DNA from 2 places in the Pantoea sp. X-Soil-ISGK-421 genome. Region 1 is predicted to be linked to the other one. Evidence: predicted binding sites of a transcription regulator. Region 1 holds the regulator's gene; the other holds the start of a gene.

Region 1 (5,995 bases):
TCGCTCTGCTGGGCAGGCTGCCCAGCACGGGGGTGATTGGCCATTGGCGCTTCTCCCTGACGCTTCAGTTAAATGGTGCCGCGAACTTTCTCTGTCAGTTCCTGTGGGAACTGCATAGCCAGCATGATGTGTTCCACCATGCTGCATTTGCGACCTGTATTGGTATTCGTGATCACCCAGTACGGTGTGCCGGGAACGTGCTTAGGCTTGGTATGGGTGCCATTTTGCAGCAGCGTGTGCTCGTCGCCCGCAAAGTAGACGCGGGTACGGCCCTGCAGCGAGGCAGTAGCTTCAGCAAACGCAGCCGGATCAAGACGATAGAGCGTTGACAGTACCAACATAAAGCGGTTAACCGCCTTATTCTGCTCGGCATATTCATCGGAAAGCAGCAGTTCACGCACCGCACGAACGCGATCCTGAGGACGCGCTTCGCGGCTGGCAGATTGAGCTTCTTTCATTGATGCTCCAGCGGCAGGCGCAGCAGGTGCGCTCTGTCCGGCGGTAAACTTCAACATGCGGCGCAAAATATCTGAGGCGCTTTCACCAATGTGCTGCGTGTGGCTGGCAATATAACGGTAGAGTTCTTCGTCAACTTCAATCGTTTTCATCTTTTTCCGTACGATTCTGGCAAATGACAGAACCACGCATTATTGCAACGGCTTTAGCAAAATCCAGTCGTGCAAAATGTGAGCGGGTTCTAACATAAGGATTATAAAGTTAAATCCGTGGCAGCCGATAGCGTTGGCAACGTTTCCGGGCAAAAGTCGGAATATGCCCTAATGCCCACCGGCCTGACTGCTGGACAGGTGAATCCATGATAACCTAAGCCAAGGTCACAACCGTAAGAACTTTAGCCATGATTTTAAACGCCCGTCTGCAAACTGAACAATCTACCCCTGATGCCACGCCGATTCTGTTAATCCATGGTCTTTTTGGTAGCCTTGATAATCTTGGCGTGCTGGCGCGAGGTGTGCGCGATGCTCGTCCCACACTGCAGGTTGATGTGCGTAACCACGGCTTGTCCCCGCGAAGCGATGTGATGAACTATCACGCCATGGCACAGGACATTGTCGCAACGCTGGATGCGCACAACATCGATCGCGCTGGCGTGATCGGCCACTCAATGGGTGGCAAAATCGCCATGGCGCTCAGCGCGATTGCGCCAGAACGCATTGAAAAAATGGTGATGATCGATATCGCGCCCGTTGATTATCAGACACGCCGCCATGACGAAATTTTTGCCGCTATTCGTGCCGTCACCGCTGCGGGCGTCACGCGTCGCAGTGAAGCCGCTGAAGTGATGCGTCAGCATATTGCTGAGGATGGCGTGATCCAGTTTATCCTTAAGTCTTTCGCTGAAGGCGAATGGCGCTTTAACGTGCCCGTGCTGTGGGATAACTACAGCACCCTATCCGGCTGGGAGGAAATTCCTGCGTGGTCGCATCCGGCACTGTTTATCCGCGGCGGCGATTCGCCTTATCTGGATAATCAGCATCGCGAAGCCCTGCTGCGTCAGTTCCCGCAGGCGCATGCGCACGTGATCAACGGCGCCGGACATTGGGTGCATGCTGAGAAACCCGATGCGGTGTTACGCGCCGTTCGGCGTTTCTTTAACCTGTAAAAGCAAAAGCTTGCCGCTTGCGCTTTAGGATTGGCGTCAGGGAAGGCGCTGGAGTATGATGTCGCGCTAAAAATTTGCCACAGCGTGTTTTTCGCCGTGGTCGGGCCGATAATGTTTTAATCGCGCAGCGCCTTTCCGCCGTTCGCGCCCACTCAGTTTTACAAACCATGGCAAAAGAACAGACAGACCGCACTACGCTTGATCTCTTCGCAGACGAGCGGCGTCCTGGTCGCCCGAAAACTAGCCCGCTGACGCGTGATGAACAGTTACGCATCAACAAACGTAATCAGCTCAAGCGCGATAAAGTGCGTGGGCTGCGTCGTGTTGAGCTGAAGATGTCGAGCGAAGCGGTTGACGCGCTCAGCACGCTGGCCGATCAGCAAAATATCAGTCGCAGCGAATTGATTGAACAAATGCTGCTGGCACAGCTCAAACTGTCGTAACGCGCGAAGACCGCACGCTGGAACACAAAGTCACGGCTTTACACGTTCCGCACTTTTTACCGGTCTGCTATTATTCGCATAACTGTGCAGTCAACTGACTTACATTCACAATCAGGATTTAAGAGGTTACCTAACCCATGGCAATCGTAGGCATTTTCTTCGGCAGCGATACCGGCAACACTGAAAATATTGCAAAGATGATCCAGAAACAACTGGGTAAAGATGTCGCCGAAGTGCATGACATTGCTAAGAGCACCAAAGAAGATCTCGAGGCGTTCGACATCCTGCTGCTGGGCATTCCAACCTGGTATTACGGCGAAGCGCAGTGTGACTGGGATGATTTCTTCCCGACGCTGGAAGAGATTGACTTCAATGGCAAGCTGGTAGCGTTGTTTGGTTGTGGCGATCAGGAAGATTACGCTGAGTACTTCTGTGATGCGATGGGCACCATCCGTGACATCATCGAGCCGAACGGTGCGGTGATCGTCGGTCACTGGCCAACTGAAGGCTATCATTTTGAAGCATCAAAAGGCCTGGCCGATGATAAAAACTTCCTTGGTCTGGCTATCGACGAAGATCGTCAGCCGGAATTGACCAACGAACGTGTTGAGAAGTGGGTTAAGCAGATCTTTGACGAGCTGCAGCTGAAAGAGATTATTGAAGCCTGATTCCCTGCTCTGCCCGATGTGGGCGTAATCTCACATCGGGTAACGGAATTTCCTATAAAAATAATAGCTACGGTTTTTTAACTTTTCCCCGCAAATCTGTAGAATACCCGCAATGGTCATCCGCTTATTCCTCTGGCAGTAGAATGAGGCTGAGTGAAATGGAATCCAAAACCCAAGCGTCATGAAGACGTTAGTGACATTATCCTTACAGCCTTTGGTGATTAAGGACGTTGCTTTGGTTTTCATTTCACTGCTTGAGTTCTATAATGAGACGCAAATGAGAATGCGCGTTGACCTAAACATTCAAGGCCCCTGCGCCGCAAGTGACTAGCAAAGTAACAGGACAATATCCGCATGACTGACAACAACTCCGCATTGAAGAAGGCTGGCCTGAAAGTCACGCTACCCAGACTGAAAATTCTGGAAGTGCTTCAGGGACCTGGCCCCGAGTCCCATCACGTCAGTGCGGAAGATTTGTACAAGCGCCTGATTGATATGGGCGAAGAGATTGGCCTGGCGACGGTGTATCGCGTTCTTAACCAGTTTGACGACGCGGGCATCGTAACCCGTCATAACTTTGAAGGCGGTAAATCTGTCTTCGAACTGACTCAGCAGCATCACCATGATCACTTGATTTGCCTGGATTGTGGCAAAGTTATCGAATTCAGCGATGAATCAATTGAAACGCGTCAGCGTGAAATTGCCACTCGCCATGGCATCAAACTCAGCAACCACAGCCTGTACCTCTACGGTCACTGTGCGCTGGGAGACTGCCGCGAAGACGACTCGCTCCACGATAAGTAATTGAGTGTGCTATGCAGTATAAAAAAACCGGCGCTTGAGCCGGTTTTTTTATACCTGAAATCAGGCAACGAAAGTTTCTTGCAGGTAACGCCAGCGAGGAATGGTGGTGCTGCAATCCAGTACCGCCAGTGAAATGCGGCTCTGATTGGTACCGTTCATCATCTGTAATTCACGATACTGAATCGTCACTTCCTCGCTTTGCTGCGAAATGATGGCGTGCTCACTGGTCGCAATGCGCATACCTTCACGCTGTCCCTGCAGCTGGCGAAAAAGCACTTCCATTTCGTTGAGATCCAATCTTTTGCCTTGCGGCGTCACCATTTTAAATTCGGGATGAAAGTACGACAAAAACAGGTCAATACTGTCGTCGCTACCTTCTGCCTGATTGAAAATACGTTCGATAAGCTGATGTAAAACGACCACGCTATGCTTAGCTTCCTGAGCGAGACTTGTCATTTTTTTTCCTTAGATAACCCGCGGAGCAACGTCTGAGAGCGCATAGCCTACCTGAAAAAAAGTTTTTCACACTGGCAAATGGGTTAATTATTCTAAAGTCAGAATAGTCGCAAATGAGGAATTATAGGCTTGATGAGGCGGGCAGCATAAAAGGTTGTAGCTTGCCAAATAGAGATAATAAAAAAGGGCGATTGCTCGCCCTTACATGATCATATCGCGTGATGTCAAAAACGCTTAATCGCCGATCTTTGCCCAGGTATCACGCAAGCCAACGGTGCGGTTAAACACCAGTTTGGATGGCTGTGAATACACACTATCAGCACAGAAATAACCTTCGCGTTCAAACTGGTACGCTGCCATTGGCTCGGCTACACGTAGACCTGGCTCAACGAAGCCTTGTTTAGTCTCCAGTGAGTTCGGGTTAATGGTGGTGAGGAAATCCTCAGCCGCGCCCGGATTTGGCACACTGAACAGACGATCATACAGGCGGAATTCCGCTGGCAACGCGTGAATAGCAGAAACCCAATGGATGACGCCTTTCACTTTACGGCCATCAGCTGGATCTTTGCTCAGAGTATCAACGTCGCAGGTACAGTAGATGCAGGTGATATTACCTTCATCGTCCTTCGCCACACGTTCGGCACGGATCACGTAGGCATTACGCAGACGCACTTCTTTACCCAGCACCAGACGTTTATATTGCTTGTTGGCTTCTTCACGGAAGTCAGCGCGATCGATCCACACTTCACGGCTGAATGGCACTTCACGCGTGCCCATCTCCGGTTTGTTCGGATGATTCGGCATGCTGATGATCTCTTCATGACCTGCAGGCAGGTTCTCGATTACGACCTTCAGCGGATCCATTACAGCCATGGCACGTGGCGCGTTTTCATTGAGATCGTCACGAATGCACGATTCTAATGACGCCATCTCCACGATATTGTCCTGCTTGGTTACGCCGATGCGGCGGCAGAACTCACGGATAGAAGCGGCGCTGTAACCACGACGACGCAGACCGGAAACGGTCAGCATGCGCGGATCGTCCCAGCCTTCTACAACCTTCTCGCTTACCAACTGAGTCAGTTTACGCTTCGACATCACGGCGTATTCCAGATTCAGGCGCGAGAACTCATACTGACGCGGATGCACTGGGATAGTGATGTTATCCAGCACCCAATCGTACAAGCGACGGTTATCCTGGAACTCCAGCGTGCAGAGAGAATGCGTAATGCCTTCAATCGCATCCGAAATGCAATGCGTGAAGTCGTACATCGGATAGATGCACCACTTGCTGCCGGTCTGATGGTGATCGGCAAACTTAATGCGGTACAGCACCGGATCGCGCATCACGATAAAGCTGGACGCCATATCGATTTTGGCACGCAGACAAGCTTTGCCCTCTTCGAAACCGCCATCGCGCATCTTCTGGAACAGCGCTAAGTTTTCTTCCACGCTGCGATCGCGATACGGGCTGTTTTTGCCCGGCGCCGTCAGGGAACCGCGATACTCACGAATTTCATCCGCCGACAGTTCATCAACGTATGCCAGACCTTTGTTAATCAGCTCAACCGCATAGTTGAACAATTGGTCGAAGTAGTCTGAGGAGTAACGAATGTTGCCGCTCCACTCAAAGCCCAGCCATTGCACGTCACGCTTAATGGATTCGACAAACTCCAGATCTTCTTTTACCGGATTAGTGTCATCGAAACGCAGATTGCACTCACCTTGGTAGTCTTGTGCGATACCAAAGTTCAGGCAGATAGACTTCGCATGGCCAATATGCAGATAACCATTGGGCTCAGGCGGGAAACGGGTATGCACACTGCTGTGCTTACCGCTCGCCAAATCTTCGTCGATGATCTGACGAATAAAGTTCGTTGGGCGGGCTTCAGCCTCACTCATCTCAAAATCCTCAAAAACTATAACGGGTGATTTGTACCACGAAGTAACGGAGTATGATCCACAAAGCGCAGGAGGGAAACAACCGTTTGTTGGTCGTTTTA
Region 2 (5,995 bases), on a different replicon from region 1:
CTTTGGCGCACTCGGTATGACCGCGCTGATGGCAGTGATCCCGCTGATTGTCGGACGTGAGCATCTGGCAGAAGCCGGTGCGCTCAGCATGCTAACGGTGCGCCTCGGCGCGATTTTATCCCCCGCGCTCGGCGGTATGATCATCGTTGCTGCGGGTGTCGGTTGGGCATTTGCGGTCGCCGCTATCGGCACGCTGGCTACGCTGATTCCGCTGGTGCGCTTACCGGCGATGAAACCCGACCAGCAGGAACCCGAGCATCCGCTGCGCGCGCTGGCGAGCGGCATTCAGTTTGTCTGCCAGCATAAAGTGGTCGGCGCGGTGGTGCTGGTCGGTTTGCTACTCAGCATGGTCGGCGCGGTGCGTATTCTGTTCCCGGCGCTGGCGTTAACGTTTCACGCCGATGCATCCGCATTGGGATTGATGTACTCGGCGGTACCGCTGGGCGCAATGATCGGTGCCTTTACCAGCGGGTGGGTGCGGCAGTTAGCGCGTCCCGGATTGGTGCTGATTGGCTGTGCGCTGCTGGCGTTTACCTGCATCGCCTCACTTGGCCTTTACAACCATCTGCTGCCCGCGCTGCTGGCGCTGGTGTGTTACGGCTACAGCAACGCCATTGCCTCGCTGCTGCAGTTTATGCTGACGCAGCATCACACGCCGGATGCGCTGCTGGGACGCGTGAACAGTCTTGGCACCGCTCAGGATGTGACCGGCGATTCGGTTGGTGCATTGGGATTAGGGGCGCTGGCACGGGCGCTGGCACCGCTGAGCAGCGTGCTGTGGTTTGGTGGATTGGCAGCAGGATTATTGCTGCTGCTGTCGCTGGCGGCGCGCGGCCTGCGCACGGCGCGTCTCAGTGAACAACCTGACGCGCCGCAGCCCGCCACCGCAGAGGCTTAACGAGTAAACTGCCGCTCGATGCTGCTCAGCATATTGCTGGCGCTGTAGTAATCGAGGCGAAAGGTGTCATTACCTACGGCAAAGATGTGGTGCTGCTGCACCGCAGGCAGATGGGCGAGGAACGGATTCTTCGCCACTTGCGGCACGGTTTTTTCATCGGCGGCAAACAACAAGAGTGTGTTGCCGGTGATGCCATCGGCCATGTTTTCCCCATTCAGCTGAATAATGTCATTGCGTTTACCCATGCTGGTGCTGCCCTGAAAACTGGCGGGCGGCGCGGCCAGCGTGAAGCCCAAATCCTGCAACAACGCGCCCTGCGCTGATGCTGCCGTCCACAAATTCATTCCGCGTCCATCTTCGTAATAGACCAGCGCAGAGGTCGGCTGCGGCGGCAGCGTGATGGTATGACGCACCGCTGCCACCCGTTGGTCGAACGCTGCAATCACCTTTTGGGCATCGGCTTCATGGCCGGTAATCGCACCCAGTTGCAAGGCCAATGCCTGCCAGCGCTTATCGCCGTAGTCGATCACTAACACCGGTGCGATGGTTTGCAGTTGATCGTAAAGACGCAGCGCCGAATCCCCGCCGGTGGCGGCCATCACGATCAAATCTGGCGCTTCAGCGGCAATCGCTTCAGCGTTCGGCTGCGATATATAGAGCGATTTCACCTGACGCGCTTTGGCCACCGCGCTCCATTGGGTGAAAAAGCCCTGCGCATCCGACACGCTGCTGCTGCGACTGGTGGCGCCGGAAGCGACCAGCGGCGCGTTAATCGCCAGCAAGGTGCCACTCAAGGTGACGCTGGTGGAGACAATGCGCTGCGGCGGCTGTTGCAGCGTGAAAGGGCCTTTCGGTGTGGCGAGGGTGCGCGGCCAGCTAGCGTTGGCTTGTGTCGTAGTGCAGATGAAAAATAGGGTAAGCAGCAGAGTAAACGCGGGGAAACGCATCAGGTTATCCATGACTTGATAGTTGAGAATAAATATCATTATCAAAAATAAGTGTGGGTGCAAGGGATATTAGCAGGTCGCCATGAATGACGACCCTACGAATGTGTAGGGTGCGCATGAATGCGCACCGGGAGGAGATTACTGAAGGGAATAACGCCCCAGCGGCGCCACAGTTTTAATCACGCCATTGGCTTTCATATATTCGCCAAACGCCTGGTAGCGCGCCTTATCAAACTCCGCGCTGTGCGCGGCGAAGTACGGCAGCGTCGCCTGCCACGCCTGGTAATTGAGCGGCGTGTTCAGCTCGGGATAGTGCTTGATAAACGCCTGCCACACTTCCTGCGGATGCGCACGCAGCCACACCACACCGGCATCCAGTCCACGTAAAAACGCGGGAATACGCTTATCCTGTGCGGCGGTTTTTTGGTTCGCCAGAATGATCAGCTCGTCATAGGCGGGCACGCCGTAATCTTCCGGCTTGAATACCGTTGGCGTAGCACCTTTGTCTTTCAGATCCAGCAGCTCATAGTTGCGGAATATCGTCATCGCGCCATCAATCTTGTGCGTCAGCAACGCAGAGGTGCCATCCATATTCAGGTTGATGAACTTCACCGAGTCAGCATCGACGCCCTGCGATTTCAGCATATTGCGGATCGCCACATCTTCGGTGCCCGGCACCGCATAGCCGATGGTTTTGCCGGCGAAATCCTTGAGGGTGTGGATATCGCTCGACACGGTGGTCAGCGTATTCAGCGGCTGATTGATCAACGTCCCGACACGAATCACCGGCACCTCTTTTTCCACCAGCGTATAGAGCTGCGGCTGGTAGCTTATGGCGAGGTCGACTTTGCCCGCCGCCAGTAGCAGCGGAACGGAAGCTGAATCGGCGGGCGCGATCATCTCCACATCCAGCCCCTCTTTCTTAAACGCGCCGCTGTATTGAGCAGCGAAAATCGCCGCGTGGTTCGGGTTAATAAACCAGTCGAGCAGCAGGCGAACTTTCTCCGCAGCCTGGACGTTAGCGGTCGCCAGCAGCAGCAACGCGGTCAATGCGATTCGTAGGGTGTTCAAGGTGTGTCCTTATGTGGTTTGCCAGAGGATTTTATTGCGAATCAGCGCCACGCTGCCCGAAAGCAGCAGCGCCAGAATCAGTAACAGCAGCAGCGCCGCGAAGCTGGTGGCGGTTTCCAGCCGCGCGTTGGATTGCATCATCAGGTAGCCGAGCCCTTCGCTGGCGCCGACCCATTCGCCAATCACCACCCCAATGGGTGCCAGCACCACCGCCATCTGCAGGCCGGAGAAAAATTGCGGTAACGCGGCGGGCCAGCGCACGCGCCAGAAGATACGAAAGCGCGAGTGCGTGGTGGTTTGCGCCAGCTCCAGCCAGCCGCCCGGCGTGCGGCACAGTCCATCGAACAGCGATAAGCACAGCGGGAAAAAGAGAATTAATGCGGCTACCACCACTTTTGATGCGATACCAAAGCCGAGCCACAGCACCAGCAGTGGTGCCAGGGCAAACACCGGAATCGCCTGGCTGGCGGTGACCAGCGGAAACAGCACGCGGCGCAACAGCGGGCTGGCCGCCATCAGCACCGCCAGCGTGACGCCTGCGCCGACCCCCAGCAGCAGCGCCAGCACAATTTCCGCCAGCGTATAGAGCGTGTGATGCCACAGCAGTTGGCGATGCAGCCACAGCGCTTCGAGCACCGCCTGTGGCGCGGGCAGCAGGAAAGTGGGTACGCCGCTGTGACGTGCCAGCAACCAACCACCTAGCAGCACCACGATCAGGTAGATCGCGCTAAACAGTGTTTTCATGTGTATTCAATCGTGTGAAGAGTTGAGCCTGCGCCTGCAGCACCGCGGGATGGTCAAACGGACGCGGCACATCACCGGTGTGAACCGGCCAGCTTTCGATGTTCAGCGGCTGGCCTTGCAGCAGCAAAATATCATTGGCCATGCGGCACGCTTCCAGCGGATCGTGGGTGACCAGCAGCACGGTTTTGCCGCGCAGTAAATTGGCGGTCAGGGTTTGCAAACTGAGTTTGGTCATCACATCCAGCGTGGCGAAGGGTTCATCCATCAGCACCACTTCGCGCTGCGCATAGAGCGTGCGTGCCAGCGCTACGCGTTGCCGCATGCCGCCGGAGAGTTGATGCGGCGGCGCATGCGCCACGTCGCTGAGTTTCACCTGCTCCAGCAACGCCAGCGCACGCGCGCAATCCGGCTTTTCGCCGCTCAGCCTTGCCGACAGCATCACGTTGTCCAGCACCGTTAGCCACGGATAAAGCAGATCCTGCTGGCCCATCCACGCCACATTGCCGGTTAAGCCCTGCACCGCGCCCTGCTGCGGCTTGAGTAAACCGGCGACCAGCCGCAGTAGCGTACTTTTACCGATGCCGCTGCGTCCCAGCATGACGGTGGTCTTGCCGCCGCGCAGTTGCAGATTCAGCTGCTGGCACAGCGGCTTATCGCCCCAGCTAAAGCTGACATCGTTGAAAAGAATGTCCTGATTCATGGGCGATTGGCCGCCAGAATCGCAAGCTGGTGAAATCCGCGCTGCGCCAGCGCGGTCGCGGCCTGCGCGGCGCGAATGCCGCTGGCGCACACCAGCACGATGCGCTGCTGCGTGGGCGGCCGCCACGCCGCGATCTCCTGCGGCAAAATGCGCTCAACACGCTCTGCCACGCTGATCGGTGCTTCTTCACAGCTGCGCAGTTCTACAATGCAGTCGTCGGCGGCCAGCAGTGGCAGATCGATAAACGGCACCGCATGTTCCGGCTCTTCCGCGCCATCAAAGCGGAACTGGCGGAAGTGCCAGTTCACGAAGTCGCAATTCACCAGACAACCGAGCGGCGATGGCGGCAACTGCAGCAGCACGCTGAGCGCCATCTGCGCCTGCATCGCGCCGAGCGTCGCGACTGCCGGGCCCATCACCCCTGCGGTATTACAGTTCGCAGCCGATGATGGCAAGCGCGGGAACACCGCGCGATAGCTCGGCGATCCGCCACAGAATCCGCCGACGTAACCTTGCCGACCCAGCACCGAGGCGCTGATCAGCGGAATGCCTGCCAGCAGGCAAGCATCGGAAAGTTGGTAAGTCACGGCAAAATTATCTGCCGCGTCGATCACCAGATCGCATCCCACCAGTGCCTGCTGCACATTGCTGGCGCTTAGCGACTGCTGCAGCGCCTCGACCTGCACTTCAGGATTGCGCTGCTGCAAAGCCTGCTGCGCCCGCAGCACTTTGGGCTGGTCGATATCCTGCAGAGTAAAGAGTGTTTGCCGATGCAGGTTATGCAGCGCCACGACATCGTCGTCATACAGACGAATATGACCGACACCCGCGCCCACCAACTGCGGCAACAGTGTGGCGCTTAATCCACCCGCGCCCGCCACCAGCACGCGCGCGTTTAGCAGCCTCTGTTGCCCTGCCTCACCGATTTCCGGCAGCATCATCTGACGTTGATAACGTTGCATATTTAGCGGCCTCAACTTAAGTTGGCCAAGCCAAAGATCGGCGTGGACGCGCTCGCCATATCACGCTTCTCCATCAATCCGGCGCGGCGTGCGGCCTGTCCGGCTTCAATCGCCAGGCGGAAGGCGTTGGCCATGCCGATCGGGTCGCCCGCTTTGGCGACGGCGGTATTGAGCAGGATGCCATCGAAACCCATTTCCATCGCCTGCGCGGCCTGCGACGGCGCGCCAATTCCCGCATCAATAATCAGCGGAACATCGCTGAACCACGCACGCATCGCGCGCAGGCCGTCAATGTTACGCAAACCCTGGCCGGAACCGATCGGCGCGCCCCACGGCATCAACAATTCACATCCGGCCGCCAGCAGCTTTTCGCCAACGATCAGATCTTCGGTGGTATACGGGAACACCTGAAAGCCGTCTTCAGTGAGGATGCGCGCTGCTTCTACTAGCGCAAAAGGATCGGGCTGCAGCGTGTCGGCATGGCCAATGACTTCCAGTTTGATCCACGCCGTGTTGAACAGTTCCCGCGCCATATGGGCGGTGGTGACGGCTTCTTTCACCGTGTGACAACCGGCGGTATTCGGTAACACGCGGATGTTGAGGCCGGTCAATAATTCGCGGAAAGCCGCCCCCGCCGCGCCTTCGCGCCGCAAACTGACGGTAATGATGTCGG

What was found. Region 1 encodes Fur, which represses iron uptake genes when iron is present. Its sites were predicted from a motif close to ATAATAATGAGAACNACTATCAA; they were not measured.
Region 2: a site for Fur is predicted at 1,868-1,890, ahead of fepB (Fe2+-enterobactin ABC transporter substrate-binding protein). Genes of this name have one in related genera too.

The regions. Positions count from the first base shown of each region.
Region 1 is NZ_AP035979.1:1,197,597-1,203,591, reverse strand. Features, by position in the region: gene pgm (phosphoglucomutase (alpha-D-glucose-1,6-bisphosphate-dependent)) at 1-44, opposite strand, end outside; gene seqA (replication initiation negative regulator SeqA) at 69-608, opposite strand; gene ybfF (esterase) at 857-1,621, shown strand; gene ybfE (LexA regulated protein) at 1,789-2,064, shown strand; gene fldA (flavodoxin FldA) at 2,202-2,732, shown strand; gene fur (ferric iron uptake transcriptional regulator) at 3,087-3,536, shown strand; gene AC6I8K_RS05500 (hypothetical protein) at 3,597-3,992, opposite strand; gene glnS (glutamine--tRNA ligase) at 4,227-5,894, opposite strand.
Region 2 is NZ_AP035980.1:660,893-666,887, forward strand. Features, by position in the region: gene entS (enterobactin transporter EntS) at 1-898, shown strand, start outside; gene fepB (Fe2+-enterobactin ABC transporter substrate-binding protein) at 895-1,845, opposite strand; gene AC6I8K_RS21725 (ABC transporter substrate-binding protein) at 1,984-2,916, opposite strand; gene AC6I8K_RS21730 (ABC transporter permease) at 2,926-3,660, opposite strand; gene AC6I8K_RS21735 (ABC transporter ATP-binding protein) at 3,644-4,360, opposite strand; gene AC6I8K_RS21740 (HesA/MoeB/ThiF family protein) at 4,357-5,322, opposite strand; gene AC6I8K_RS21745 (thiazole synthase) at 5,334-5,995, opposite strand, start outside.